4 regions of the Pseudarthrobacter sp. SSS035 genome follow, and region 1 is predicted to be linked to each of the others. Evidence: riboswitches for the same ligand, from Rfam matches in the RefSeq annotation. Region 1 holds a riboswitch; each other region holds the start of a gene.
The links. Region 1 has a riboswitch for thiamine pyrophosphate ahead of MUN23_RS10075 (ECF transporter S component). Riboswitches for the same ligand answer to the same signal wherever they lie in the genome.
Positions count from the first base shown of each region.

Region 2: linked by a shared signal. The riboswitch ahead of thiC (phosphomethylpyrimidine synthase ThiC) and the one ahead of MUN23_RS10075 (ECF transporter S component) in region 1 are both predicted to bind thiamine pyrophosphate.
Region 3: linked by a shared signal. The riboswitch ahead of thiO (glycine oxidase ThiO) and the one ahead of MUN23_RS10075 (ECF transporter S component) in region 1 are both predicted to bind thiamine pyrophosphate.
Region 4: linked by a shared signal. The riboswitch ahead of thiD (bifunctional hydroxymethylpyrimidine kinase/phosphomethylpyrimidine kinase) and the one ahead of MUN23_RS10075 (ECF transporter S component) in region 1 are both predicted to bind thiamine pyrophosphate.

Region 1 covers NZ_CP096882.1:2,195,259-2,200,714, reverse strand. Annotated here, with positions in the region: gene MUN23_RS10090 (GNAT family N-acetyltransferase) at 1-852, shown strand, start outside; gene MUN23_RS10085 (energy-coupling factor transporter transmembrane protein EcfT) at 927-1,721, opposite strand; gene MUN23_RS10080 (ABC transporter ATP-binding protein) at 1,718-3,334, opposite strand; gene MUN23_RS10075 (ECF transporter S component) at 3,334-3,984, opposite strand; TPP riboswitch at 4,050-4,191, opposite strand; gene MUN23_RS10070 (heme-degrading domain-containing protein) at 4,248-4,790, shown strand; gene MUN23_RS10065 (DUF4235 domain-containing protein) at 4,832-5,095, shown strand; gene mnhG (monovalent cation/H(+) antiporter subunit G) at 5,144-5,456, opposite strand, start outside.
Region 2 covers NZ_CP096882.1:3,874,001-3,879,456, forward strand. Annotated here, with positions in the region: gene MUN23_RS17895 (alpha/beta hydrolase) at 1-34, shown strand, start outside; gene thiC (phosphomethylpyrimidine synthase ThiC) at 39-1,808, opposite strand; TPP riboswitch at 1,848-1,955, opposite strand; gene MUN23_RS17905 (VOC family protein) at 2,111-2,986, shown strand; gene MUN23_RS17910 (hypothetical protein) at 3,100-3,537, shown strand; gene rpsP (30S ribosomal protein S16) at 3,750-4,166, shown strand; gene MUN23_RS17920 (RNA-binding protein) at 4,168-4,410, shown strand; gene rimM (ribosome maturation factor RimM) at 4,523-5,068, shown strand; gene trmD (tRNA (guanosine(37)-N1)-methyltransferase TrmD) at 5,069-5,456, shown strand, end outside.
Region 3 covers NZ_CP096882.1:3,530,643-3,536,098, reverse strand. Annotated here, with positions in the region: gene MUN23_RS16380 (thiazole synthase) at 1-390, opposite strand, end outside; gene thiS (sulfur carrier protein ThiS) at 395-631, opposite strand; gene thiO (glycine oxidase ThiO) at 628-1,980, opposite strand; TPP riboswitch at 1,971-2,091, opposite strand; gene thiE (thiamine phosphate synthase) at 2,119-2,895, shown strand; gene MUN23_RS16360 (RNB domain-containing ribonuclease) at 2,960-4,489, shown strand; gene MUN23_RS16355 (DEAD/DEAH box helicase) at 4,783-5,456, shown strand, end outside.
Region 4 covers NZ_CP096882.1:3,974,849-3,980,304, forward strand. Annotated here, with positions in the region: gene MUN23_RS18440 (Rne/Rng family ribonuclease) at 3-3,287, shown strand; TPP riboswitch at 3,389-3,486, shown strand; gene thiD (bifunctional hydroxymethylpyrimidine kinase/phosphomethylpyrimidine kinase) at 3,469-5,067, shown strand; gene rplU (50S ribosomal protein L21) at 5,340-5,456, shown strand, end outside.

The DNA of each region.
Region 1 (5,456 bases):
AGCTTCCGCGGACCGGTTGCGCGGTATGTCTGGGATCTCTCGCACCGGCAGCAGAGCCGGTGGGTTGTCCCGTTCGGCGCCGGGGGGAGCCCTGCCAGCCCGCACTTTTCGGACCAGCTGCCGTTATGGGCCGCCGGCGAGCTGGTTCCCGTCATCACCGACTGGGCGCGGCTCACATTCGATACCGCGCACAATGCCGGCAGCCAGCCCGTGTCGGACACCACAGCACATCGCCAGCCCACAAAGGAAGCCATGAACACCACCATCCGGGACTACTCCCTGCGGACCACGATCTACACCGAAGAGCTCAAGGGCTGGGGCAGCCTACGGATCGTCCCGCTCACTCCCGCGGAAGATCTCGATCTGATCTACCAGTGGGTCAGCCAGCCGCGTGCCAGGTTCTGGGGCATGACCGAGCACACGCGCGAAGACGTGCTGGGGATCTATGAGTTCCTGGATTCGCTGGAGACGCACCATGCCTTCCTGGTGGTGCTCGACGGCGAGCCGATGGCGCTGTTCCAGACGTACGAGCCGCTCCACGATCCTGTCGGCGAGGCCTACGCTGCCCGCGAGGAGGACATCGGGATGCACCTGATGCTGGCTCCGGCCACCCGGCCTGTCCCGCACTTCACGCCGCGGCTCGCCACGTCCCTGATCCAATACATGTTCTCCGTGCCGGGTAAGGACAGGATCGTGGTGGAGCCGGATGCCCGCAACACCAAAGCCCTGCGCCGGCTCGACGCCACATGCTTCGAGCTGGGACCCGTCATCCAGCTGGCGGAAAAGGAAGCCCAGCTGGCGTTCCTGACGCGTGAGAGGTTCGACCGGGCGGCTCCGCTGCGCACGCGCTGACAAGCCCCGCCGCCGCAGAGCACGCCGACCAGTCTGCGCTGGCAGAACTGACCAGCGCCGCTGACAAGATCCAGCTAGCGCCAGACGAAGTTCCAGGTCCCCAATACAGCCGCGGAAACCACAGCAGCCGCCGCGATCAGTACGCCGCCCGCCAGGACCCAGGCATCCAGTGGCGAATACGTGGATTCCCGGGCCCATGTCCTACGCCCCGCGCCAAAACCGCGCGCTTCCATGGTGATGGCCAGCCGGGACGCCCGGCGGATGGCCTGGACCAGGAGCCCGAAGCTCTGCCCGAGGGTGGCCCGCAGCCGTTGCAGCGGGCTGCCCTGCGAACCGACGCCGCGGGCCCGCCGCGCCATGCCGATGGTCTGCCATTCCTCGGCCATGAGCCCCACCAGCCGCATCGCGGCCAGCGTGCCGAGGACAAACCGGTGCGGCAGCCGGGCCTTCTGGGCCAGGGCATCGGCGAGGTCGGTGGGGTCCGTGCAGGTCATAAGCAGGATCGCCGGAAGTGCAATCGCGAGTCCGCGCAGCATAAAACCGATGCCCAGCTGAAGGGAACCCTCGCTGATGGACCAGATCCCGACGTCGAGCAGGACAGCGCCGCTGTCCGCCGCGACGATCGCCGTGCTCCAGCCGCCCAGGGCTGCCGCGATGATCAGTGGCCAGCCGCGCTGCCACAACAGGCGCAGGGTGAGCCCAGCCAGCGGAAAGAGCGCCAGCTCGGCCGCGAGCGCCACCGAGGCGGACACCCAGTCGATGGAGAGCGCCAGCACCAGCGTGATGAGGAAGACGACGGCGAACTTGGCCAGCGGGTTGGCGCGCGTAAGCAGCGCGTCGTTGCCGCGGAGGGTCAGGGCATCCCTCATGCCGCATCTGCTTCCTGGCGGGCGCCGCCGCGGGAGGCCGGGCCAAGCCGCAGTTCGGCCCCGCCCAGGACGGCGCTGAATTCCTGGTCGTGGGTCACGGAAACCACGGAGGTCCCGGCGTCGAGCAGTTCTGAGAGGAACGATGCGAGCTCGGCCCAGGTGTTGGCGTCCTGGCCGAAGGTCGGCTCGTCGAGGACGAGCACACGCGGGTGGGCAGCGAGGACAGTGGCCACCGAGAGGCGCCGCTTTTCGCCTCCCGAGAGCGTGTACGGATTGGCGTCCACCAGGTGCGTCAGGCGCAGCCGTTCCAGCAGCTCATCAACCCGCTCCTCGCCATGCCCCAGGTGCCGCGGGCCGAACATCAGTTCGTCCAGCACGCGGCCGGTCACGAACTGGTGCTCGGGTTCCTGGAAGACGGTTCCGATGCGGGAAATCAGCTGGTTGGCTTTCCATGTGAAGGGATCGATCCCGGCCCCCTCGGAAAGCTCGACGGCGGCGGACACCTTCCCTGCCACCGGTGCCAGAAGTCCGGCGAGGGTCAGCGCAAACGTTGATTTGCCGGCGCCGTTGGGTCCCGTGACGGTGAGTGCCTGGCCGGAACGGACCTGTGCCGCGATGCCCTGCTGCACCGGCACGGGCGGGATGGTCCGGAAACCGCGGCGCCGCGGACGCTCGCGGGAGACGGCAAGGTCCTCGGCAGCCAGCAGCAGGTCACCGGAGCCTGCGGACACGCGGCGGCGGGTTGCCGGGACATACCCCGGTACCCAGACGCCCGCGCCGATCAGCATGTCCCGCGCCTCCGCCAGCACCTGGTCCGGCGGCCCGTCCAGCAGGACGGCGGACGTCCCGGCGGAACTTCCAGCGGAGCCCGCTGCGGAGCCCGGCTGGAGCACCACAATCCGGTCCACCAGGTCCTTCCAGACGGACACCCGGTGTTCCACCACAACAAGCGTGGCGCCGGTTTTGTCCAGGCAGCGGCCCACGGCGTCCCGGACTTCCAGCACACCGGCGGGATCGAGGTTCGCTGTGGGCTCGTCCAGCAGGATCAGCCCGGGCCGCATCGCGAGGATACCCGCCAGCGCGAGGCGCTGCTTCTGTCCCCCGGACAGGGCCGACGTCGGGTGGTCCAGCGCGAGCCCGGCGGCACCAGCGCCGCCGTCGGCGTCCAAACCAGTGCCGCCGGCACTTCGCAGCCCGACGTCGTCGAGCGCTTCATGGACGCGCCGCCAGATCTCGTCCCGCGGAACGGCGAGGTTCTCGGCGCCGAAGGCGACGTCGTCACCCACCCGGGAAAGCACCACCTGCGTTTCCGGATCCTGCTGCATCAGGCCCGAGCGGCCGCGCTGCCCGCGGGGCACCACACCGTTGATCAGCAGCGAACCGGTTTCGTCGGCGTCGTCCCCTTCATCCCCCAGCACCCCTGCGAGCGCGTGCAGCAGCGTTGACTTGCCCGCGCCCGACGGGCCCAGCAGCAGCACCCGCTCGCCGGGCGCGATGTCGAGGTCGAGGCCCTGGACGGCGGGGGCGGAACGTCCCGCATGCCGCCAGCCCCAGCCACGGGCGGACACCGCGGCGGGGCGCACTCCGGAAGCGCCGGCGTCGGAAGCGGTCATCAGTTGAAGACGGGCTCCGACGCTGCCTTCCGGGACGCGAACGAGCTCAGCACACCGGTCCGGGCCAGGCCGCGGGTGGCAATCCAGGACAAGGCACCCGCAATCACCGCGCCGGAGATGGTGCAGAACACGATGTACGCGAGCTTGTCGCCGGGCTCGTAGGCGATGTTCCAGCCCCACGGCAGGAACGAGTCATTGAGGCCACAGAACAGGCCCGCCCCGGCACCGGCCAGCAGTGCGGCGATGAGGTTGTACTTCTGGTGCAGGAAGGACTTGAACCGGAAGTTGCCGTACACCAGCAGGAAGAACACCAGCTCGGCGCCCAGGCCCTGGAGGAGTCCGGAGATCAGCACCGTGGCGCCGTACTGCGAGCCCATGATGAGTTCGCCGGTGGCGGCCACCGCTTCGCAGAAGAGTGCCGCGCCGGGTTTGCGGATGATGAGCATGCCCAGCACTGCCGGGATCATCCAGCCGCCGGCGATCAGGCCGGTCAGCGGGGGGTAAACGGCGTTCATGGGGGCGGAGACGATGCCGGCGCCCTGGGACCAGGCCCAGAAGATCACGCCGCCGGTGATGGCGATGAGTGCCGCCACTACGATGTCCACAACGCGCCAGGTATTGCCGGTCTTTTTGATTGCTGCAGTTGTCATTTTGGTCCTCCTGAGGAACAGGAGGGGAAAGTGCCCCGGCGTGCGGCGCTGCCGCCGTTTCCGGACACTTCGAGAACTCGACTCCCTTGCGCCGGTACTAACCGGATCAGGTTCGAGGGTCTGCGGCTGTCCGCACTCTCAGCGCCCACCTGCGGTTCCCTGGCAATGCCAGTGATGTCCGACGGCGGCGCTCCCCTGTCGTAATAAATCTGCCCTGATGGGCGTGCTCCAGTTTACACCGAGGGCGGGGTAGATTGTGGGCCATGACTGCCAACAACCCGACTGTGACTGCGTTCAATCCCGATTCGACGGTGCCCCAGCCGGCGGGGCTGCTGGAGGCCCTGATTGCCCGGGTCGAAGCCGAGATCAACGAGCTGCAGTTTCCGCATTTCAGCAAGGACGACTCCCTCAACCTCGGGCTGCTCCTGGTGGAGCTGGGCAAGAGCCGGAAGCTGCCCATCGCGATCGACATCACCAAGGGTGACCAGGTCCTGTTCCACGTGGCCCTGGACGGCGCCACCCCGGACAACGAGCGCTGGATCCAGGCGAAGCAGCGCACCGCCGCCAGGTATGAGATCCCTTCGTTGCTGGTGGGCCTCCGCGGCAGGCTGCACGGCGGCCGGATCGAGGACCACGGCTGGTTTGACGAGTCCACCTACGCCCCGCACGGCGGCTGCTTCCCGGTCTACGTCGCCGGCGTGGGTGCAGTGGCCACGGTGACGGTCTCGGGCCTGCCCCAGCAGCAGGACCACGATCTGGTGGTGGAAGCCCTGCGTGAGATTCTGGAGTCCATGCAGCCGGGTTAGGCTAAAGGAAGTCCCGGATCCGCTCACAAGGAGTTCAACGAATGAACCTGTTCATCAAGCTGCTCGGCACTGCAATCAGCATCGGCGCCGGGTTCGTCGGCACCAAGGTGGTCAATACCGTGTGGGAAAAGTCCACCGGCCGCAAGCCCCCCACCGGCAAGGATGAAGACACTCCCACCACCCTGCGCTCGGCCCTGACGTTTGCGCTCATTTCGGCCTCGGTCAGCACCATCATCCAGGTGCTCGCCAACCGCGGCACGCAGCGGGCCATCACCCGTTTCGCCAAGTCCCAGGACATCGTCTAAACCTGGCGAGGTTTAACCCTGGCAAGCAGTCCGGCGGTGGGTTGACGCTCAGTCCCGCCGGCCGCCGTCGGACGCTTCATCCCGGGATGACTCATCCCGGGCCGACTGGGCCGCCTTCTGAACCACGGCTTCGAGTTCATCGGAGCTGAGCAGCTCACGGTGCAGGTGTTTGGTCCGGTAACCGGCGCGGCCCACCATGTGGGCGGAAACCGGCACCGTCAGCAGCTGGAAAATCCAGGCCACCAGCAGCACCGGCCACACCCACCAGGTGCGCAGCTGCAGGCCGATGGCCGCCAGGAGTAGGAACAGCCCCAGCACCTGGGGCTTGGTGGCCGCGTGCATCCGGCTCAGCAGGTCCGGG
Region 2 (5,456 bases), 1.7 Mb from region 1:
CGTCGGCAGGTCACGCTCGGTTCAGGCTTCCTGAGCCGTCAGCTCCCGGCCGGGGTCCGAAGCTCGGGGAGGTAGACCTTGCCGCCGGCGGCCAGGAACTCCGCACTCTTTTCGCGCATCCCGCTGTAGGCCTCGGCGATGGCCGCCTGCGAATCGGCGGAACCGTATTCGTCCCTGATGTCCTGGCTGATCTTCATGGAGCAGAACTTCGGGCCGCACATGGAGCAGAAGTGGGCGGTTTTGGCCGGTTCGGCGGGCAGCGTCTCGTCATGGAAGGCCTCCGCCGTGACCGGGTCCAGGGACAGCGCGAACTGGTCGCGCCAGCGGAACTCGAACCTGGCCTTGGACAGGGCATCATCCCGTTCATGGGCGCCGGGGTGGCCTTTGGCAAGGTCTGCTGCGTGGGCGGCGATCTTGTACGTGATCACACCGGTCTTCACGTCGTCCTTGTTCGGGAGGCCTAGGTGTTCCTTGGGCGTGACGTAGCAAAGCATTGCCGTGCCGTACCGGGCGATTTCCGTGGCGCCGATGGCGGACGTGATGTGGTCATAGCCCGGGGCAATATCAGTAACCAGCGGCCCCAGGGTGTAGAACGGGGCGCCCTTGCAGAGCTCCTGCTGGCGTTCCACATTCTCCCGCACCAGATGGAACGGGACGTGCCCGGGACCTTCCACCATGACCTGCACATCGAATTCCCACGCCCGCTGGGTCAGTTCGGCCAGGGTGTCCAGCTCGGCGAACTGGGCGGCGTCGTTGGCGTCCGCCGTCGCTCCCGGGCGCAGTCCGTCGCCCAGGGAGAACGCGACGTCGTACTTGGCGAAGATCCGGCACAACTCGTCGAAGTGCGTGTACAGGAAGTTCTCCTGGTGGTGGGCCAGGCACCAGCCGGCCATGATCGCGCCGCCCCGGGAGACGATGCCGGTGACGCGGTTGGCCGTCAGCGGCACGTAACGCAGCAGCACGCCGGCGTGGATGGTCATGTAGTCCACGCCCTGCTCGCACTGCTCAATGACCGTGTCCCGGTAGATCTCCCACGTCAGGGCGTTGGCCTCGCCGTTGACCTTCTCCAGCGCCTGGTAGATGGGCACCGTACCGATGGGCACGGGAGAGTTGCGGATGAGCCATTCCCGGGTGGTGTGGATGTCATCGCCGGTGGACAGGTCCATCACCGTGTCAGCTCCCCACTGCGTGGCCCACTGGAGTTTGTCCACTTCCTCGGCGATGGAGCTGGTCACGGCCGAGTTGCCGATGTTGGCATTGATCTTCACCAGGAAGGCCTTGCCGATGATCATGGGTTCGGATTCCGGGTGGTTGATGTTGTTGGGGATGATGGCCCGGCCGGCCGCCACCTCGTTGCGGACCAGTTCCACGTCGCAATTTTCACGGAGGGCGATGAACTGCATCTCGGGGGTGATGACGCCCTGCCGCGCGTAGTGCATCTGGGTGACGGTCCGGCCGCCGACGGCGCGGCGGGGCACCGGCTGGGCGCCCTTCCACTCCGCAGAGGCTGCGCCGCGGCGCACGGCCGACTTGCCGTCGTCGAGCAGGTTCCGCTCCCGGCCGCTGTAGGGCTCGGTGTCTCCGCGGGCGGCGATCCACTCTGAGCGGAACGGGTTGAGGCCCACCACCGGATCGCTGCCCGGTCCCGCCGTGCGGTAGGTCCGGAAAGGCCCGTTCGCCTCGCCGTTTGGCGACGGTTCGAGGGCGATCTCGGTCACGGGAACCCGGATCCCGGTGGCCTCATCGTGGATAAACGCCAGCGAGTGGGACTTCAGTGACTGGGTTTCAGGCTGGAGCGTTTGATCCACGTCGGCATTTTGGGCAGGGATCAGCTGTGTTTCTTGTGTATTCAATGAATACTCACTTCCTTCGCCGGCATTACCCGGACAGGTTCAACGGTCGCAGGCTGCGTCAGCCCGATCTCAGCCCCTGCAAGGGCTCCCGTGTGGTCAAGTCGAAGCTACCACAGGCCGAGGGTGGATTGGTGACAGCAATCACGGGAAAGCGGTCGCAATCTGTCTGCTCCGCCACTTGAATCAAATTGAAGCTTCAAGTAAATTGGAGCCATAGCCGCCTTCCATCCGAAGGCCAACGGACCGGGAGTGTTCAAATGACTGCAGAAGCCACCAGCCGGGATCTCCTTCCCGCCGACCTCTCCATGGGCACCGTGATGCTGAAGGTGGGCGACATGAAGCTGATGACCGGCTACTACCAGCGTGCGCTCGGCCTTGAGGTCGTCGCGGAACAGGACGGCGGCGTCTATCTTGGCCGCCTTCAACGCCCGCTGGTCCATCTCGCGGCCGCCCCGTCCTTGAATCTGCCTGGCAGGGGAGAGGCCGGGCTGTTCCACACCGCACTGCTGTTTGACGACCAGGCTTCGCTGGCCGCCACGGTAGCCACCGCCGCCCAGTACGAACCCCGGTCCTTCACAGGCAGCGCCGACCACCTCGTCAGCGAGGCCTTCTACTTCAATGACCCCGAAGGCAACGGCATCGAACTGTACTGGGACAGGCCCCGCGAAAACTGGTCCTGGAACGGGAAGGATGTAGTGATGGACAGCCTGGCACTGCCGCCGCAGCGCTTCCTCGAGCAGCACCTGACCCAGGAATCCGTGGCCGGCCAGCGGGCCAGCGAAGCCGGAGTGGGCCACGTCCACCTCCAGGTGGGCGACGTCCAGTCAGCGCACGATTTCTACGTGGGCACGCTGGGCTTCGAAAAGACCGCCGGCTGGCACGGGCAGGCGCTGTTTGTCTCTGCGGGCCGGTATCACCACCACATGGCCATGAACGTCTGGAACAGCCGCGGAGCCGGTCCCCGCAAGGACACCCTGGGCCTCGGTGAAGTGCTCATCGAGGTCCCTTCCGGGGATGACGTCGGAGCGCTCGCCGACCGCCTGAAGGTCGCCGGTGTGGCCTCGCACCACACGGGCGCCGAGCTTCGCTTCGAGGACCCGTGGCGCAACAATATCCGTGTCGCCGTCCGCTGAGTGCGGATGCCAAATGTGCGGCCTGCCTTGTACTAGGCTGATTCTGAACGGCCGGGGCGGCACTTGCTGCTGCCCTTCCAGGCCGCACCGTCGACGGAATGAGGGCTGTTCCCATGGGCTTCACTGAAATTTTTGTTTCCACTCACGATGCCGCGCTGAAGCGGGCGGACGTCCTGGATGCAGGCGGCTCCCCGGCGGGCCAGGCCCTGCGGATTCCCGGAATCAGCGATTTCGAAATCGAGCAGCTTGGCGATCTTGCCGGCGTTGCGGTGCACGCCGGTGGCGCGGACTACGAACTGGCCATGGTTGACGTGGCCAGTGATTCCCTCCTCGGGGTCCCGCGTGCCATGGTGCGTGCGCTCGCCGACCTGCTCAGCTACGAGACTGAAGGCGAAGGCAATGTCCTGGACGACGTCGCTGAAAAGTGGGCCGCCCAGGATGACATGCCGTTCGGCGCAGCCGAGGCCCGGACGTATGTCCAGCAGTTCGCTGAGCTTGCCAACTCCGTCGATGACGCCGCACGCACCGGCGTGTATGTCTGGTCGTCGTAGGCCGGCCGTGGCCCGCCGGGTCCGCCCGGCTGCCCCATCCCGACGTGTCAAGTCGAAATCCGGACGCTGATCTGGCACAATAAACAGGTACTCGATCTGCGTGGCCCCTCTCTCCGCGTCCGGATCCTGTCCTTCGAACCCTCAAGTATGGCCCGCCCCACGGGTGCAGAACGTCGGTTCACCCCTTTTCTGAAACAGGAGTGACCACAAAAGTGGCCGTAAAGATTCGCCTTAAGCGCTTTGGCAAGATGCGCGCACCGTACTACCGCATCGTCGTCATGGACGCACGCTCCAAGCGTGACGGCCGTGCCATCGAAGAGATCGGCAAGTACCACCCCACCGAAGAGCCCTCATACATCGAGGTGGACACGGACCGTGCCCAGTACTGGCTCGGCGTCGGCGCACAGCCGTCCGAGCAGGTTGCCGCGATCCTGAAGATCACCGGTGACTGGCAGAAGTTCAAGGGCCTGCCGGGCCAGGAAGGCACCCTGAAGACCAAAGCTCCGAAGGCTGCCTTTGTTGCCCCGGAAAAGGGTTCCGTGATCATCCCGGAAGCCATCACCAAGAAGTCGAAGCAGTCTGACGCAGCCGAGGCCCCGGCCGAGGCAGAGACCACCGAGGCTGAGTAGATTGCTGGCAGAAGCGCTCGAACACCTCGTCCGGGGAATCGTTGATTCGCCGGAAGATGTCAAGGTCAGCTCGAAGAACAACCGCCGCGGGGACACCCTCGAGGTTCGTGTTCATCAGGATGACCTGGGACGGGTGATCGGCCGCCAGGGTCGCACCGCACGGGCATTGCGCACCGTTGTGGCGGCACTGGCAGACGGCGAGCCGGTCAGGGTCGACGTCGTCGACACCGACCGCCGCCGCTAAGCGCTCGGCAACATCAGTTTTTTGCTCCGGCCCTTCCACCAGCAACGGTGGAGGGGCCGGAGTGCTTTCACCACAAGACCGTGGAGAATCCACAACCGAAACAGAGGAACAGATGCAGCTTCAGGTGGCACGAATCGGCAAACCGCATGGAATCCGCGGCGAAGTGACGGTCCAGGTGCTGACCGACGCTCCGGGGGACCGGTTTGTTCCCGGTACCGAGTTTGTGGTGGAGCCTGCATCGGCTGGCCCGCTCATTGTTGAGGGTGCGCGCTGGAACAAGGACATCCTGCTGCTCGCATTCGAAGGAATCGAGACCCGCAACCAGGCAGAGACCCTGCGCGGCGCCAAGCTTTTCATCGAAACCGAAGAGCTGGACGAGGACGACGACGAAGGCTGGTACGAACACGAACTGGTAGGGCTCGAGGCGCGCGTCGGGTCGCAGGTGGTCGGCAAGATCGCCGCCCTGCACACCTTGCCCGTCCAGGACCTGCTCGTGGTTGAAACGCCGGACGGCAAGGAAATCCTTGTCCCGTTTGTGGAGCAGATCGTTCCGGAGGTCAATGTGGCCGAGGGTTTCGTTCTGCTGACGCCACCGGAGGGTCTCTTTGAGGTCAACGACGGCGAAGCCGGCCCCGGTGAAGCGGAGGAAAACGCGTAGATGAGAATCGACGTCGTCAGTATCTTCCCGGAGTACCTGGCGCCCCTGGAGCTCTCGCTCATAGGCAAGGCCCGCCAGGACGGCCTTTTGGACCTGCGCGTCCATGACCTGCGTGATTTCACCACCGACAAGCACCGCTCAGTGGACGACACCCCGTACGGCGGCGGCGCCGGCATGGTGATGAAGCCTGAGCCTTGGGCGCAGGCGTTGGCTGCCGTTGCCGCAGCTGCTGCTGTCGCCGGAGCCGGTGAAGCCGCAGGGGGCGCCGGGGCCACGGCGGCCGAGCCCGCCAAGCCGGTTTTGATTGTCCCGTCGCCGGCAGGGGAGCGCTTCAACCAGGCCCTGGCCCATGAGCTCGCAGAAGAGGACCGGCTGGTATTTGCCTGCG
Region 3 (5,456 bases), 1.3 Mb from region 1:
GTCCACGAGCTCCACGGCGTCCGGCAGCAGGGTTTGTTCGTCGGCGATGACTTCCAGCTTGAGCCAGTCGGTTTCCAGCGCTTGGCGGGCGAGTTCCGCCGTCATGACCGCGTCCCGGGCGGTGAAGCAGCCGGCGGTGTTGGGCAGGATCCGGATCCCGTGGTCCACCAGGAGCTGGAAAAGGGACCCCGATTCAGCCGGCGAATAGCGGCGCATGGCCACCGTGGTCAGCTCGGTTCCGGACGCCAGCAGGGCGGCGCCCAGCCCGTCGAGGCTGGGGGCGCCACCGGTGCCCATGATGAGGCGGGAGCCGAGCTCGACGCCGTCGATGACCAGCCTGTCTGCGCCCTCGGGACGGTTATGTGTGCTGATGTTGCTGGTTACTGTCATGGTGTCAGCCTCCCTGGACTGCTGTGACCAGTTCGACGTCGTCACCTTCGGCGAGCGCCGTGACGAACCACTGGCTGCGGGGTACTACTTCGGAGTTATGGGCGACGGCGACGCCGAGTTTCTGCCCGTCTGTTGCCTGGCCGTTGGCCGCGAGGGGACGGCCAGTGATCTGGCTGATGAGGGTGGTGATGGAGGCGTCGTCCGCCACGGAATGGCGCGAGCCGTTGAGGGTGATGTTCATGCTGATTCCTTCTGTGGGTCGAGGTCCTTCGTGCTGCTGATGTCCTTGTCTGGGGACTGTGTGCCGGCTACGTGGTGCTTTCCTGAAAAGCGGGCCGGGCTGAGGGCCCCCCATCGCGGGTCCGTCCGGCCGTCCAGCAGGTCCCGGCAGATGGCCGCCGCCGCCGGAGCCAGCAGCACTCCGTGTCGGAAGAATCCGGTGGCAACCATCAGCCCGGCAATGTTCGCCGTGTTCCCCCTCCGTGGCGTTAGCGCGGAAACCGGTACGCGGCCGAGGAGAGGCGCATTGTCCGGGGTCGCCGGTCTTGCCCGTGCCGTGCATTCCAGGAGTTCAAGCTCCGAGACGGCCGGCACCAGGACCTGGGCGTCACGCAGCAACTGGTAGACGCCGCCCGCCGAGACAGCGGCTTCGCCCGACCCGGCGAGCGCGTCTTCTCGCTGCGTAGCCCCGATCACCACCGTGCCGTCCCGCCGGGGAACGATATAGACCGGCACACCATGGACCATTCCGCGGACAGTGGAGGTGAGGAGCGGGCGCAGGTGCCGCGGAACAGCCAGCCGCAGGATGTCACCGTAGACGGGCCGCAGGGGCAAATGCAGTCCACCCGGCAGGCCCTCCAGCGACGCCGCCTGCAATCCGTTGGCCACGATGGTCTCCTTGGCCTGGACAGTTCCGCCGTGGGCGAGCCTCACGCCGATGACGCGGCCGCCCTCCCAGAGCAGGGCAGCGGCACGTTGGTCAACGGCGAATCCCGCGCGGGCACCTGCCACGGCTGTTCCTGCTCCCGGTTCGTGGATGGCCAGGACTTCCTGGAGGCACGCCACGAGTTTCCGTGGATCCACCTGGTGGTCGGCGGGGATGTCCAGGGCGCAGGATATGGCCGGGCTGAGCAGGGATTCCCTGGTCCTGGCCTCACGGACAGTCAGGGGTTCCACCACCAGGCCGCTGGCCTGCTGCACGGCCCGGAGGTCCATCAGTGCCCGGCGGTCCGCAGCGTCCGCGCCGATGGCCAGGGTCGGCGTCGTCAGATATCCGGTATCGCCAGCCCCGGCCAGGGCGAGGTCCGCCGCAAAGGCAGGCCACAGGCCGGAGGATGCCAGCATCAGCTCAAGGAGGTCTTCCTCCTGGTAGTGCAGTTCGCTCACAGGGGCCAGCATGCCGGCGGCTGCCCAGCTGGCGCCGTTGCCGGGAGCATCATCGATCAGCACGACCGAACGGCCGGACCGCCGGACTTCCCAGGCTATGGCGTGGCCGATGACTCCGCCGCCGATGACGGCCACGTCGGCGTGCAGGGCGGTGGCCTGGCTGGCTCGTGCGGACTCAGGTGGGCTGCTTATTGCGGGGGGCATATGTTCCTTCCCTACGCCGGTACTAGCCGGATCAGGTCAAGCGGTCGGCTCTGACGCCCTCTCAGCCCGGCCGCTTTGTGACGGCTGCAACGGGCTCCCGCAGTACCCGCCCAGTTTAGGGGACTTAGGCTGGTTTCCATGAACGCGCAATCCTTCGCCGCTGCAGGCACGCCCTCTGTCCCCTCCGCCGCTCCCGAGTCCTTGACCGGAACAGACCCTGCCGGCGGCATAAACACCGGCCTCCCGCACAGCGCCAGGCTGTACCTGTGCACCGACGCGCGCCGGGACCGCGGGGACTTTGGCGAGTTTGTGGACGCGGCGTTTGCCGGCGGCGTGGACATCATCCAGCTCCGGGACAAGGCGATCGAGGCGGCGGAGGAGCTGGAGCTGCTGGCCGTGCTTCAGGCCGCGGCCGAACGCCACGGAAAGCTGTGGGCAGTCAATGACCGTGCCGATATCGCGCTGCTGTCCGGCGCCCCCGTCTTCCACATCGGGCAGAAAGATCTGCCTGTCGCTTCCGCCCGCACGCTGCTCGGGGCACCAGCCGCGATCGGCCTTTCCACGCACACCGCCGAGCAGATCGAAGGCGCCATCCGGCTGTCCGGTGGGCTGACTGACCAAGGCGGCCTGGACTACTTCTGCGTAGGACCGGTCTGGGCCACTCCGACGAAACCGGGCCGGGCCGCCGTCGGCCTTGACCTGGTGCGGTACGCGGCCGAAGCCGTCCGCGCTGCCGGTGGCACCCAGGCCACGCTGCCCTGGTTTGCCATCGGAGGCATCGATCTCGGCAACGTGGAGCAGGTGGTGGAGGCCGGCGCCGGCAGGATTGTTGTGGTGCGTGCCATCACCGAAGCCCCGGACCCCGCAGCGGCGGCCGCGGCACTCCTGGCGACCCTGGACGCCGGCGCATCCTGACGATCCCCCGCGTGGCGGGCGGCGGGCGTGCACGATCCGTGGAAATCGAGCTAACCTGATTTTCGTGTCACATCATAGGTTGGCCCCCAATGTCCACGAGCAGACGAACGACCTCGCGGCGGCGCTGAGCGCCCTGCGGACCGAGCTGGAACTGCCGGGGCCCTACCCGGCGGAGGCGGTCCGGGACGCGGAAGCGGCAGTGGCCGCACACGAGTTGCCGGGTGCTGACCTGACGGAAGTGGCCTTCCTCACTATCGATCCGGCGTCGTCCACTGACCTGGATCAGGCGCTGTTCATCGAGCGTGCGGGCAATGGCTACCGGGTGCTGTACGCCATCGCTGATGTGCCGTCCTTTGTCCGCCCCGGCGGCGGACTGGACGCAGAGACCCGGCGCCGCGGCCAGACGTTCTACGCCCCTGACGGCCGTATCCCGCTGCACCCGGAAGTCATCAGCGAAGGGGCAGGCAGCCTTCTCGCCGGCCAGCTGTGTTCCGCCTACGTGTGGGAGTTCGGGCTGAACGACACCGCACAGGTCTCCACGGTGAGCGTCCGGAGGGCCACCATCCGCAGCCGGGCCAAGCTGAGCTACAAGGGAGTCCAGGCCGAACTCGACGCCGGAACGGCCGGTCCTGTCCTGCAGCTCCTGAAGGAAGTGGGCCTCAAGCGCGTTGAACTGGAGCGGCAGCGTGGCGGCGCCAGCCTGAACATGCCTGAACAGGAAATCGTGCAACTGCCCGACGGCGGCTACCGGATTGCCGCCGCGCCGCAGCTGCCGGTGGAGGACTGGAACGCCCAGATCTCCCTGATGACGGGGATGGCGGCGGCAGACCTGATGCTGGCGGGAAAAGTGGGCATCCTTCGCACCATGCCCGCCCCCGACGAGCGCTCCCTGCGTCACTTCCGCCTCCAGACCGAGGCCTTGGGCAAGCCATGGGACGGCAAGATCAGCTACGGCGAATACCTCCGCAGCCTTGATCCGACCGCGCCCCGGCAACTGGCCATCCTGCACTCCGCCGGCATGCTGTTCCGCGGCGCCAGCTACACGGCGTTTGACGGCACAGTCCCGGAAGCCGCCATCCAGGCCGCCATCGGCGCTGCCTATGCCCACACCACGGCACCGCTCCGGCGTCTGATCGACCGCTTTGTCCTGGTGATCTGCGAAGCCCTGAGCAACGGCAACCAGGTACCGGACTGGGCGCGGGAAGCCCTACCGTCCCTGCCGGAGATCATGGCCGGATCCGACCAGCTGGCATCGCGGATGGAACGCATGGCGCTGGACACCGTGGAGGCCGCGCTCCTGGTCAACCATGTGGGACAGGAGTTTGATGCGATCGTGATTTCCGGCTCCAAGCCGCAGAAGGACAACGGCAACGGGAAAAACGGCAACGGCAGGAATGGCAACGGCACCAAGAACGGCGCTGCGAAAAACGGAGCCGCAAAAAATGGAAACGGCCCCTCGGGGATCATCCAGATCGCCGAACCCGCCGTGACGGCCCGGTGCGGCGGCGACCTGGAATCCGGCACCAAGGTGCGGGTCCGCCTGATCTCTTCCGATATCGCCGCCCGCAAGGTCCACTTCGAGCTGCTGGCCTAGAGGTTTTGCGCGCCGCCTGATCGGCCCAAAGCCGGGATTCAGGGTCCGTGCGGCTAGACTGAAGAAGTAGATATGGATGCCCGGTCGTTGATTTCCTTGATTTTGAATTCAACAAGCCCGCCCCTACGCGATCTTGAGATGCACCCGTTGGTCACCAGTGCCAGCATTTTGATAGCCCGCGATCGGCTTCCACTGGATTTGCTTGCGCGCTTCGAGCGTGCTCCGGAACGGCCACGTTGGCCGGCCCGTTGAGCAGGCAGCGCCAATGCCCAAATGAATAAGGAAACTCCCCTGTGAGTGAATTGCATACCCACCAGATCCTGACTGACGACTCCGGCATCGAGACGATCGAACCCGAAGAAACCATCATCTCGGACGAGAAGCCGCACGAGATCGAGGAGAAATCCTTCGCTGACTACAACGTCCGCGCCGATATCGTGGAGTCCCTCGCCGACGCCGGGATCACCCACCCCTTCCCTATCCAGGCCATGACCCTGCCGGTGGCGCTTTCGGGCCACGACATCATCGGGCAGGCCAAGACCGGCACCGGCAAGACCCTCGGTTTCGGCATTCCCGCCCTGCAGCGCGTGGTGGGTCCGGATGACGCCGGCTATGACAAGCTCGCCGTTCCGGGTGCACCTCAGGCCCTGGTCATCGTGCCCACGCGCGAGCTGGCCGTCCAGGTGGCCAATGATCTCCAGAACGCTTCCCGCAAGCGGAACGCCCGTATCACCACCATCTACGGCGGCCGTGCCTACGAGCCCCAGGTGGAGGCCCTGCAGAACGGCGTCGAGGTAGTTGTCGGTACTCCCGGCCGCCTCATCGACCTTTACAAGCAGAAGCACCTGGTCCTGAAGAACGTCAAGATGGTCATCCTTGACGAGGCCGACGAAATGCTGGACCTCGGCTTCCTGCCGGACGTGGAAACCCTCATCGCCGGTACCCCTGCAGTCCGCCAGACCCTGCT
Region 4 (5,456 bases), 1.8 Mb from region 1:
ATATGGAAAACGAACAAACACCAGCCGTTAATGATGAAGCTGCAGCCGAAGCGGTGGAAGCGCCCAAGAAGGCCACCCGGACACGTCGGAAGGCAGTGCCGAAGGCCGCAGAAGCCGTACCGGTGAATGACGCCGCCGAAGCTGAGCCTACGACGGATACCGCTCCGGAACCCAAGACGCCGGTCCGACGGACCCGCGCACGTAAGGCCGTGGCCACTGCCGAACCGTTGCCGGCCTTCGCTGCCGAGGTTCTGGAAGCACCAGCCGCCGTAGTTACCGAGACCGCCGTAGCTCCCGAGGCTGCCGCCGTCGAGCCCGCCGCCGAAGCCGCAGCGCCTGAGGCCGCAGCCGAGACCAAGCCCGTCCGCCGCCGCCGTGTGGCCACGCGCAAGACTTCCGCTCCCGACGTCGCCCCCGCGGCCGCTGAACCAACAGCACCCGAGGAGCAGGCAGCTCCTGAAGCAGCGGCAACGCCGGCCCCTGAAGCTGAGGAAGCCGCCGCGGTTGAGCCCGCGGCGCCGGCAGCCACCACGGCCGCGCCCGTTACCGCTGCCGCCGCCCCGGCTGAAGCTCCGGCCGCTGCTGCTGAGACTGCCAGCCCGTTCAGTTCACTGTTCCTTGAGCCGGCGTCCACCACATCGGTGCTTTTCCAGGCCCCCGACCTCAGCACCGTGGTCCGCCCCGCGCCGGTTGCTGCCGTGGTTGAAGAGCCGGAAGAGGACGACGCCGAAGACGGCGAAGCGGACGACGCCAGCGGCCGCCGCAGGCGCCGCAGCCGTGGTCGCCGTGGACGCAGCCGCACAGGCGAAAGCGATGCTGACGGTGATAACGAAGGCGACGAAGGCGCAGCCGAAGAAACTGATGAGGAATCCGCCGGGCAGGCCGATGAGGGCGTGACGTCCCGCCGTCGTCGTCGCCGCCGCCGTGGCGACCAGGATCTGGAACTGACCGGAGGAGAAGGCGACGACCCGCCCAACACGGTGACCCGTGTCCGCGCGCCGCGCGCCGCGACCGAAGCGCCGGTCAACAACCGCGTCACGTCTGTCAAGGGTTCCACCCGCCTCGAAGCCAAGAAGCAGCGCCGCCGCGAATCCCGCGACACCGGCCGCCGCCGCACCGTCATCACCGAGGCCGAGTTCCTGGCCCGCCGCGAATCAGTTGACCGGCAGATGATCGTCCGTCAGCGCGACGACAGAATCCAGATCGGCGTCCTCGAAGACGGCGTCCTGGCCGAGCATTTTGTCTCCAAGACCCAGCAGGACTCCCTGATCGGCAACGTCTACCTTGGCAAGGTGCAGAACGTCCTGCCGTCCATGGAAGCGGCGTTTGTTGACATCGGACGCGGCCGCAACGCCGTCCTGTACGCCGGTGAAGTGAACTGGGAAGCCGTTAACCTCGAAGGCAAGCAGCGCCGGATCGAAAACGCGCTCAAGTCCGGCGACACCGTCCTGGTCCAGGTCACCAAGGATCCTGTGGGCCACAAGGGTGCACGCCTGACCAGCCAGATCTCGCTGCCCGGCCGCTACCTGGTCTATGTGCCCGGCGGCTCCATGACCGGAATCTCCCGCAAACTGCCCGACGTCGAGCGCAACCGCCTCAAGCGCATCCTCAAGGACCGCCTCCCGGAGCACGCCGGCGTCATCGTCCGCACCGCTGCCGAAGGCGCCTCGGAAGAGGAGCTCACGCACGACATCAACCGGCTGCGCGCGCAGTGGGAGGGCATCGAAAGCCAGTCCACGTCCACCAAGATCCTCGCGCCGGAGCTGCTCTACGGCGAACCTGACCTCACCATCAAGGTGGTCCGTGATGTCTTCAACGAGGACTTCTCCAAGCTGATCGTCTCCGGTGAAGAGGCCTGGGACACCATCGAGGCCTACGTCACCTACGTGGCACCGGACCTCGTGGGCCGCCTGGAAAAGTGGACCAAGGACCAGGACATCTTCGCTGCGTGGCGGATCGATGAGCAGATCCACAAGGCCCTGGAACGCAAGGTCTTCCTGCCTTCGGGCGGCTCGCTGGTCATTGACCGCACCGAGGCCATGACCGTGGTGGACGTCAATACCGGCAAGTTCACCGGCAGCGGCGGCAACCTCGAGGAAACCGTCACTAAGAACAACCTCGAGGCAGCTGAAGAAGTGGTCCGGCAGCTCCGGCTCCGCGACATCGGCGGCATCATCGTCATCGACTTCATCGATATGGTCCTCGAATCCAACCGCGACCTTGTCCTGCGTCGCATGGTGGAATGCCTGGGCCGCGACCGGACCAAACACCAGGTGGCCGAAGTGACCTCGCTGGGCCTCGTGCAGATGACGCGTAAGCGCATGGGCACCGGGCTCCTGGAGGTCTTCGGCGAGCAGTGTGAAACCTGTGCGGGCCGCGGAATTGTCACCCACGACGACCCCGTGGAACACCGCCGCGCCAACACGGTAGCCGCGGAGCATCACGTGCAGCGGGTTGACAGCCGCCCGGAAGCACAGCGCACTGACAGCGTGCGGACTGACAGCCAGCGCCCGGACAGCCAGCCGGGTGGCCGCACTGACCGGAAGCGCCGCCGCGGACGGGGCGGCCAGCCGCTGGAAACGGCACCGGCAGCTCCGGTGCAGATCCACACGGTCCACCCGGAAGCCAGCGATGCCGAGCGCCATGCGAAGGCGGAGGCCACGCGGGCAGCGCTTGCGAACATTGCGGCCGCAGCCCACGCTGCGCATCTGCATGACGACGAGGTGGCTCATGCATCAGCTGCCGCGGGCCGGCAGCCTGCGGCTCCGGTGCCGGCTCCGGTTGGGCAGTCCGAAACGGACTCCAACGGCCGCCCGGCCGCGGTGCTGACATTCGGCGGCGAGCAGGTGGTGCTTCCGTTCGTTGCGCACCACGATGACCAGCCGCACGCACCTGCCCTGACACTTGACCGCCTCGCGGAGGCCTTTGCCCACCTTGGTGAGCCGGCTCCTGTAGCGGAAAGCACGCCGCCGGCAGTCCAGGCAACTGAAAGCCGGGCGGCCGAACCTGCCCGCCAGCAGCAGCCAGCCGCGGCGGAGAAGGATTACTCCGACCACACCGAGGAGCCCCGCGCCCGCCGTCCCCGGCGGAACCGGAGTGCCAGCCGTGCCCAGGGCGCAGCCAATGCCACGTCCGTAGAGCATCACGAAGCCGCTCCGGCGGCTGCCGCCGGACACACCCACGCCGCCAAGTCGCCGGAGCCCGTCAAGGCTCCTGTGGCCGACAAACCGGTTGCCGCCAACGCGCCCATCATCCTGGGCGTAGGAGTTCCGGCCTCGGAGCTCTGACCAAGCAGTAGGGCAAGCCAATACAACGGCGCCCGGACGTGCCTGTGAATCACAGGCTGCGTCCGGGCGTCCGGCGTTAAGTCGCGAGGAACGCTAGGCTGGTGACTGACACGGGGTGCCGCGCAGAGAGCCGGCTGAGATCCACACCCGTTGAACCTGTCCGGTTAGCACCGGCGAAGGGATGTCTCCTTTGGCTTCAACTTCTGTCCTTCCTCCTGCAACACCCGCGGCGGCTCTGCCGGAAACCCCGGCAACCCGGGCTGGGGTCCGGCCCGCACCAGGCCGATCTTCTGCGGTCCGGGTGCTGCGTGACGTTCCGCGGGTGCTGTCCATTGCCGGATCGGACCCTTCAGGGGGCGCGGGCGTCCAGGCCGACCTCAAAAGCATTGCAGCCCTTGGCGGCTACGGCATGGCGGCCATCACCGCGCTGACGGTCCAAAACACCCAGGGGGTCCAGGCGGTTCACGTCCCGCCTGCGTCCTTCCTGGGCCAGCAGCTCGATGCCATCAGCGATGACATCACCATCGACGCGGTCAAGATCGGCATGCTGGGCGACGCTGCCGTGATAGGTGTGGTCCGTGACTGGCTGGACAAGGTGCGTCCCGCCGTCGTCGTTCTTGATCCGGTGATGGTGGCCACGAGCGGCGACCGGCTGCTGCAGGAGTCTGCCGAGGCGGCCCTGAGGGAGCTGCTCCCGCTCGCGGACCTGATTACCCCCAACCTGGCCGAACTTGCCATCCTGGTGGGGGAGCCGCAGGCGAGGGATTGGCACGACGCGCTCGGGCAGGGGCAGCGGTTGTCCGCCGCGACCGGTGCCACCGTCCTGGTCAAGGGCGGCCATCTCGACGGCGGCGCGTGCCCGGATGCCCTGGTCAACGCTGCCGGGCTGCTCGCCCAGGAGGTGGTGGAAGTGAGCGGGGACAGGATCCCCACGCGCAACAGCCACGGCACCGGCTGCTCGCTGTCGTCGGCCATGGCCACAGCTCAGGCCCGGCTGGGGGACTGGGAAGCCGCACTGCGGCAGGTGAAGCCCTGGCTGGTGGGCGCGCTGCAGGCCGCTGACCAACTTGAGGTGGGCGGGGGCAACGGCCCCATCAACCACTTCCACCACATGCAACAGGTTCCGGCAGCCGGTGAATTCGCAGAGACGCTGCGCCGGGCGTCGGAGCCGGATCTTGCAGCCATCTACGGACTGGATTTCATCCGAGACCTGGCGGCCGGCACATTGGCTGAGGAACAGTTCGCCTATTACCTCGCCCAGGACGCCATCTACCTCAACGGCTATTCGCGGGTCCTCGCCCGGGCCAGTGCGCTGGCGCCCACGGAAGCCGCCCAGCTGTTCTGGGCAAAGTCGGCCCAGCAGTGCCTTGAGGTCGAGTCCGAACTGCACCGCACGTGGCTAAGCACCAGGACAGTGGACTCCGTCCTGGGACCTGTCACCAAGTCCTACGTGGACCACCTGCTGGCGGCCTCGGCTTCCGGCAGCTACGCGGTCCTCGTTGCGGCGGTGCTGCCGTGCTTCTGGTTGTATGCCGAAGTGGGACAGACCCTCCACTCGGAGTTCCTGGCTGCGGGTGCACCGGCAGCACATCCTTATGCCGACTGGCTGCGGGCCTATGCTGACGAGGATTTCGCCCAGGCCACACGTGACGCCATCGCCTTCGCTGACGACGCCGGCCGGAGTGCTTCCGCGGATGAACGGGCGGCGATGCTGGTGGCTTTCAGGCAGTCGTGCCGGTTCGAAGTGGAATTCTTCGACGCGCCGCGAATTCATTCCTGACAGGCTGCGGCCCGTTCGGCCTGTACGATAGTCAGGCACGGTTTTGGATTGTCAGTGCAGTACCTGCTTGTGGGTCCTATCACAGACAACCGACCGTAACCAGCCTCATTTGCGGCCGAAGGCAAAATTAGCGTATTCTAGATCTTCGGTGCTTACGCCAACACTTGGGTTACGACCCCACGGCGTTGAGGCACAGCGAGAACCCAGCCAAATATGGAATCGGGTTCAGCACGCAAATTTAGTAATAAACGTCGAGAGAAGTGAGTTCCCAAGTGGTGTACGCGATTGTCCGCGCAGGCGGCCGCCAAGAGAAGGTTTCCGTTGGAGACTTCGTTACCCTGAACCGCGTCCCCGGTGGAGCCGGCAGCACCTTTGAGTTGCCCGCACTG